DNA from 3 places in the Streptomyces sp. NPDC058246 genome. Region 2 is predicted to be linked to each of the others. Evidence: riboswitches for the same ligand, from Rfam matches in the RefSeq annotation. Region 2 holds a riboswitch; each other region holds the start of a gene.

Region 1 (2,259 bases), on a different contig from region 2:
CTCGGCGGGGGCCATGGTCTCGGGGTCCTTGGCCTGCGGCCCGTACTTGGTGAACTCGGCGGGCACCGCTGCGCCCTTGACCACCGGGTACACGAACATGTTCAGCGGCATGTCCTCCTGGAACTCCTTGGTGACCAGGAAGTCGAGGAGCGCCTTGCCGCCCTTGGTGTTCTTGGCGTTGCTCAGCAGCCCGGCGTACTCGATCTGCCGGAAGCAGGTGCCGTCCGCGACACCGGTGGGCGCGGTGGCCGGCTTCGGGTCGGCGTAGATGACCTCGGCGGGCGGCGAGGAGGCGTACGAGACGACGAGCGGCCGGTCGGCCTTGGCCTTCTTGCCGCCGGCGGATCCCGAGAACTCCTCGTTGTACGCCTGCTCCCAGCCGTCCACGACCTTCACGCCGTTGGCCTTGAGCTTCTTCCAGTAGTCCTGCCAGCCTCCCCCGCTCCCGGCTTCGCTCGAGCCGGAGGCGCCCCCGTCGCCGTACTTCGCGGCGGTGCCGAGCAGGAAGCCGAGGCCGGGCGAGGACGTGGAGGCGTTCTCCGTGACGAGGAGGTTCTTGTAGGCGGGCTTGGTGAGGTCGTCGAAGGACTGCGGCGGCGTCAGCTTGTGCTTGCTGAAGTAGGCCTTGTCGTAGTTGACGCAGATGTCGCCGGAGTCGATGGGCGTGACGCGGTGCTTGTCCTGGTCGACCTGGTACTCGGGCAGGATCCGGTCGACACCCTTGGCCTCGTACGACTGGAAGAGGCCGTTGTCGAGGGCGCGGGACAGCAGGGTGTTGTCGACGCCGAAGAAGACGTCGCCCTGCGGGTTGTCCTTGGTGAGGATCGCCTTGTTGACGGCCTGCCCTGCGTCGCCGTCCTTGAGGACCTTGACCTTGTAGCCGGACTGCTTCTCGAAGTCCTTGAGGACGCTCTTCGACACGGCCCACGAGTCGTGGCTGACGAGCGTGATGGTCTTGGAGTCCCCGGAGCCGTTGCTCTCGGACGACCCGCACGCGGACAGTACTGGCAGCGCGACCAGGCCCAGGCCGACGCCCACGGCCGCGAACCGCTTATGGGTGATGCTCACTGATTTTCCTCCTGGATGACCAGGAAGAGACGCGGCCCTGCCCGGGACCTCTGACAGTTCCCGGGCAGGGCGCAACAGCTTGAGTGGCGACCGAACTTCCTACCCAGAATGACCTGGGCAAGGTTCAGAGGGTCTGCGGTCTCTCCCGCACTCTCAGCGCTGTGGCGCTCCCCTGTCGGAATATGAAGATGTACGTACGCAGGACAGGTTACCGCTCGGTGGCCGCGAGCTGACCGCACGCCCCGTCGATCTCCTGACCGCGGGTGTCCCGGACGGTCACCGGCACCCCGTGCGCGGCGATCGCCTCGACGAACGCCTTCTCGTCCTCGGGCCGCGACGCGGTCCACTTCGAACCCGGGGTCGGGTTCAACGGGATGAGATTGACGTGCACCGGCTTGCCCTTGAGCAGTCGCCCGAGCCGGTCACCGCGCCACGCCTGGTCGTTGATGTCCCGGATCAGGGCGTACTCGATGGAGAGCCGACGGCCGGACTTGGCGGCGTACTCCCAGCCGGCGTCCAGCACTTCCCGCACCTTCCACCGTGTGTTGACCGGTACGAGGGTGTCGCGCAGTTCGTCGTCCGGCGCGTGCAGCGAGATGGCGAGGCGGCACTTGAAGCCCTCGTCGGAGAACCGGTGGATCGCGGGGACGAGCCCCACGGTGGAGACGGTGATCCCGCGCTGGGACAGCCCCAGCCCGTCGGGCTCGGGGTCGGTGAGCGCCCGGATCGCCCCGACCACGCGCTTGTAGTTGGCGAGCGGCTCGCCCATGCCCATGAAGACGATGTTGCTCAGCCGGGCCGCACCACCGGGGATCTCGCCGTCCCTGAGCGCCCGCATCCCGTCCACGATCTGGTGCACGATCTCACCGGTGGACAGGTTCCGGTCGAGCCCCGCCTGTCCGGTGGCGCAGAAGGGGCAGTTCATCCCGCATCCGGCCTGCGAGCTGATGCACATGGTCACCCGGTCCGGGTAACGCATCAGCACGGACTCGACGAGCGTGCCGTCGAAGAGCCGCCACAGGGTCTTGCGGGTGGTGTCCTGGTCGGTGGACAGATGCCGCACGACCGTCATCAGCTCGGGGAGCAGCGCCTCCTGGAGCTTGCCGCGCGAGGCGGCCGGGATGTCCGTCCACTCCGCGGGGTCGTGCGCGTACCGCGCGAAGTAGTGCTGCGAGAGCTGCTTGGCGCGAA
Region 2 (2,259 bases):
TCGGGGGACCCCGGGCGCAGTCCGGCGCGGGTCTCGGTGAGCGGCAGCTCGGTGATCCCGGGAACCAGCTCGTGGGCGTCGCGCAGCAGCTCGTACACGCCGCCCGCGGTCACCGTGGTGTCCCAGCCCAGTTCCTCGCTGGTCGCGCCGACGACGAGTTCGCCGTTCTCGCGCGGCACCAGATAGACCTGGCTGCCGCGCACCACGGCACGGACGGTGCGGCTCAGGAAGGGCGCGTACCGCTGCGGCACGGTCAGCCGCAGTACCTGCCCCTTCACCGGACGCACCGGCGGCAGGACGTCGTCGGGGACGCCCTGGAGACGCCCGCTGAGGCTGCCCCCGGCGAGTACCACCTGGCCGGCGGTCAGTTCGGTGCCGTCCGTGGTGACCACTCCGGCGGCCCGGTCCCGTACGACGGCGAGGCGCTCCGCCCACGTCCGGTGGAACACCACTCCGGCCCGCTCGCACGCCGTGACCAGGGCCCTGGCGAGCCGGCGCGGATCGATCTGGTGGTCGCCGTCGACCCGCAGCCCGCCGCGTACGCCGGGCGCCAGCATCGGCTCCAGGCGGCGGCACTCGCGACCGCTCAGCCACTCCGAGTCGAGCCCCGACTCGCGTTGCAGGGTGTGCAGTTCACGCAGATGGGCGCGGTCGTCGGAGTCCAGCGCCACGGCCAGGGTGCCGCACTGGCGGTAGCCGAGGTCCTGCCCCGTCGCCCCGGTGAGCTCGGCGGCGAAGTCCGGATAGCGGCGCGCGGAGGCGAGGTTGAGGCCCAGCAGGGTCTGCTCGCCGTAGTGCAGTTCGGTGACGGCGGCGAGCATGCCGGCCGCGACCTGGGCCGCTCCGCCGCCGGGTCCGGGATCCACGAGGGCGATCGTGAACCCGCGCTGCGCGGCCCGCCAGGCCGTCACGAGACCGATGATTCCGCCCCCGACGACGAGGACGTCTGATGTACGTGTGTCCGATGTGCGTGTGTCTGATGTACGCGTAGGCGACATGGGCGTCCAGCCCCTCCCTTCGCCGGCATGACCCGGATCAGGTTCGTACGGTCGGAGGCCGTCCCAGCCTCCCTCTCAGCCCGGTGCGTCCGGGCTCCCGCGAGTGCTTTACGTTGGCCACCCTAGCCCGCCGCGACCCGTCTCAGTAAGGGAGCCTCCCGCCATGCCCCGCTCGCTCGACGGCCTCGTCCTCGCCCCGATCGCCGACCAGGCGCCAGGTCAGGTGGGCACGCGCACCAGGTTCACCTACCACGAGAAGAACGGCGAGATCTGGGCCGAGTACGCGGGCGGCGATGTCGTACGCGGGTACCTCGTGGGTAGCCGTGAGGGTGACCGCCTCGACTTCCGCTACGTACAGCTCAAGCACGACGGCAGCACGTCGTCGGGGCACTGCGCGTCCCTCGTCGTGGAGCTGCCCGACGGGCGCGTACGCCTGGAGGAGACCTGGGAGTGGGAGTCGCGGACGGGCAGCGGGACGAGCGTGGTCGAGGAAGTGGGAGTCGCGGAGGCGGAAGCGCGGACGGGCAGTGTGGAACAGGTCACTGAGCACGTCCGCTGACTGACGAATTGTCAGTTGTCTATGGTGATCAGGTGAGCGAGCAGACGCAGGCGCAGTCGCAGGGGCGTACGGCACGGCGGGTCGTCGTGGTGGGTGCGGGCATGGCTGGTGTGCAGACCGCCGTCGCCCTGCGCGAACAGGGCTTTACCGGCAGTGTGACGCTGATCGGCGCGGAACCCCACCAGCCGTACGACCGACCACCGCTGTCCAAGGCCGTGCTGCTCGGCAAGGCCGAGGGCTCCGCCTTCGACGTCGACTTCGAGGCGCTGGACATCGAGCTGCAGCTCGGTCGCGAGGCCACCGGCGTGCGCCCCGGGGACCATGAGCTGGATACCGCCACCGGGCCCGTTCGGTACGACGTCCTGGTCATCGCGACCGGCGCGGAACCGATCCAGCTGCCGGGCGCTGAGGGTGTGCCCGGGGTCCATCTGCTGCGCACCCTGGACGACGCCGAGCGGCTGCGTCCCGTCCTCGCCCAGCAGCACGACATCGTGGTCGTCGGGGCGGGGTGGATCGGCGCGGAGTTCGCCACGGCGGCGCGCGAGGCGGGGTGCGTGGTGACCGTCGTCGAGGCCGCCGACCGCCCGCTCGCCGGGGCGCTGCCCGCCGAGGTGGCCGCGCCGATGGCGGCCTGGTACGCGGACAGCGGGGCCACGCTGCGTACGCACGCGCGCGTGGAGCGCGTCGAACCGGGTGCCGTGG
Region 3 (2,259 bases), on a different contig from region 2:
GGTACGTACGGCAGACGTACGCCCGCGTGGACCGTCATGTAGTCCACGCCCTGCTCGGCCTGCTCGATGACCGTGTCCTTGTAGATCTCCCAGGTCAGCTCCTCGGCGCGGCCGTCCACCTTCTCCAGCGCCTGGTAGAGCGGCACCGTGCCGATGGGGACGGGGGAGTTGCGCAGCACCCACTCGCGGGTGGTGTGGATGTTGCGGCCGGTGGACAGGTCCATGACCGTGTCGGCGCCCCAGCGGGTCGCCCAGGTCATCTTCTCGACCTCCTCCTCGATGGAGGAGGTGACCGCGGAGTTGCCGATATTGGCGTTGACCTTCACCAGGAATCGCTTGCCGATGATCATCGGCTCGATCTCCGGGTGGTTGACGTTCGCGGGCAGTACCGCGCGACCGGCGGCGATCTCCTCGCGTACGACTTCGGGATCGACGTTCTCGCGGACCGCCACGAACTCCATCTCGGGCGTGATCTCACCGCGCCGGGCGTACGCGAGCTGTGTGACCGCCTCTCCGGCCCGGCCTCGGCGCGGCTGGCGCGGCCGCCCCGGGAAGACCGCGTCGAGGTTCCTGAGGCCCCCGCGTGGTGAGGTGTGCTTGACCCCGTCGTCCTCGGGGCGGACCGGGCGGCCCGCGTACTCCTCCGTGTCGCCGCGGGCGATGATCCAGTTCTCGCGCAGCGGCGCCAGACCCCTGCGTACGTCGGTGTCGACGGTCGGATCGGTGTACGGGCCGGAGGTGTCGTACAGCGTGACGGACTGCCCGTTGGTGAGGTGCACCTGACGGACCGGCACCCGTAGATCGGGGCGCGAACCCCCGACATACGCCTTGTGCCAGCCGATGGACTTCCCGGCCTCGCCGTTCACGGTCGAGGCTGCCGCCCCACCGTTGTCGTCCGGAGCGAGCGCCCCGTCCGTCTGGCTGGAGGCAGGCGTGCGTACGTCCTTGTTGGTCATGAGACCTACTCCCTACGCCGGCATTACCCGGTAACAGGTTCGGCGGTCGACGCAGCGGCTTCCGCCCGCCGATGTTTCATGTGAAACATCGCTTAGACGAAGGTCAGCGCCCTCTCAGCCCGGTGCTCCGAGCTCCCGCGTGTGCAAAGGTGCCTCCACGCTAGCGTCATATCTGGCGCGGTGAACAGAGGGCCCCCCTCGTTCTTGCGATGATCGGTCGGTGACCACAACGCAGCAGCCCCCGTTTCCGCCGTCCGAGCCGCCGCGCGGGCCCGGCTCGGGTGACAGCCATGGACAGGGCTCCGGCGACGGACACGGGCATGGACCGGGTGGCGGGCACGGCCACTCGCACAGTCACAGCCATGGGCCCGCCGCGCCCGTTTCCAAGCACCTGCGCAAGGTGATCGCGGCGGTGCTGATCCCCTTCACCGCGGCGGTCGTCGTGGGTCTCGTGGTGCTCTGGCCCGGCGGTGCCCCCTCACACGAGCGCACCGGTGTCGGGTTCGACCGGCAGACACAGCAGGCGACGGTCACCAAGGTCGACACGGTGGACTGCAAGTCCGTGAACGCCTCGGGGGAGACCCCGACGGGCGACACCTCCACCGCCGAGGGCTCCTCCGCTCAGCAGCAGGCGACGGGCGACTGCAAGAAGGCGACGGTCCGGATCGACACCGGTAAGGACAAGGGCCGTACGTTCACCGAGATCGTCCAGCCCGACCAGTCTCGGCAGTTGCACCAAGGTGAGAAGGTCGTGGTCGCGTACGAACCCTCCGCGCCCAAGGACTTGCAGTACTCGGTCACCGACGTGAACCGCAAGGTCCCCCTGGCACTTCTCGCCGCAATCTTCGCCCTGGCGGTCGTGGTCGTGGGCCGGATGCGCGGCGTCATGGCGCTGATCGCGCTGGCCATCAGCTTCCTTATCCTGAGCTTCTTCATCCTGCCCGCGGTCCTGCAGGGCTCGAATCCGCTGATCGTGGCGATTGTCGGGTCCAGCGCCATCATGCTGATCGCGCTCTACATGTGCCACGGCCTCTCGGCCCGCACGTCGGTGGCGGTGATCGGCACGCTGCTCTCGCTCATCCTGATCGGCGTGCTCGGTTCCCTGTTCATCGACTGGGCGTCGCTGACCGGCAACACCGACGACAACACCGGCCTGATCCACGGCCTGTATCCGTCCATCGACATGAGCGGTCTGCTGCTCGCGGGCATCATCATCGGTTCGCTCGGTGTGCTCGACGATGTGACGGTGACCCAGACGTCCGCGGTCTGGGAGCTGCACGAGGCGAATCCCACCATGGGCTGG

Evidence for each region. A riboswitch is a leader RNA that binds a small molecule or an ion and turns the genes downstream of it on or off. The one in region 2 is predicted to bind thiamine pyrophosphate.
Region 1: linked by a shared signal. The riboswitch ahead of ACFVXA_RS20730 (thiamine ABC transporter substrate binding subunit) and the one ahead of thiO (glycine oxidase ThiO) in region 2 are both predicted to bind thiamine pyrophosphate.
Region 3: linked by a shared signal. The riboswitch ahead of thiC (phosphomethylpyrimidine synthase ThiC) and the one ahead of thiO (glycine oxidase ThiO) in region 2 are both predicted to bind thiamine pyrophosphate.

What each region holds. Positions count from the first base shown of each region.
Region 1 is NZ_JBHVWZ010000013.1:132,468-134,726, forward strand. It holds gene ACFVXA_RS20730 (thiamine ABC transporter substrate binding subunit) at 1-1,068, opposite strand, end outside; TPP riboswitch at 1,147-1,252, opposite strand; gene rlmN (23S rRNA (adenine(2503)-C(2))-methyltransferase RlmN) at 1,277-2,259, opposite strand, start outside.
Region 2 is NZ_JBHVWZ010000007.1:88,205-90,463, forward strand. It holds gene thiO (glycine oxidase ThiO) at 1-998, opposite strand, end outside; TPP riboswitch at 996-1,109, opposite strand; gene ACFVXA_RS12930 (hypothetical protein) at 1,162-1,557, shown strand; gene ACFVXA_RS12935 (NAD(P)/FAD-dependent oxidoreductase) at 1,590-2,259, shown strand, end outside.
Region 3 is NZ_JBHVWZ010000009.1:112,824-115,082, reverse strand. It holds gene thiC (phosphomethylpyrimidine synthase ThiC) at 1-956, opposite strand, end outside; TPP riboswitch at 949-1,105, opposite strand; gene ACFVXA_RS16030 (YibE/F family protein) at 1,177-2,259, shown strand, end outside.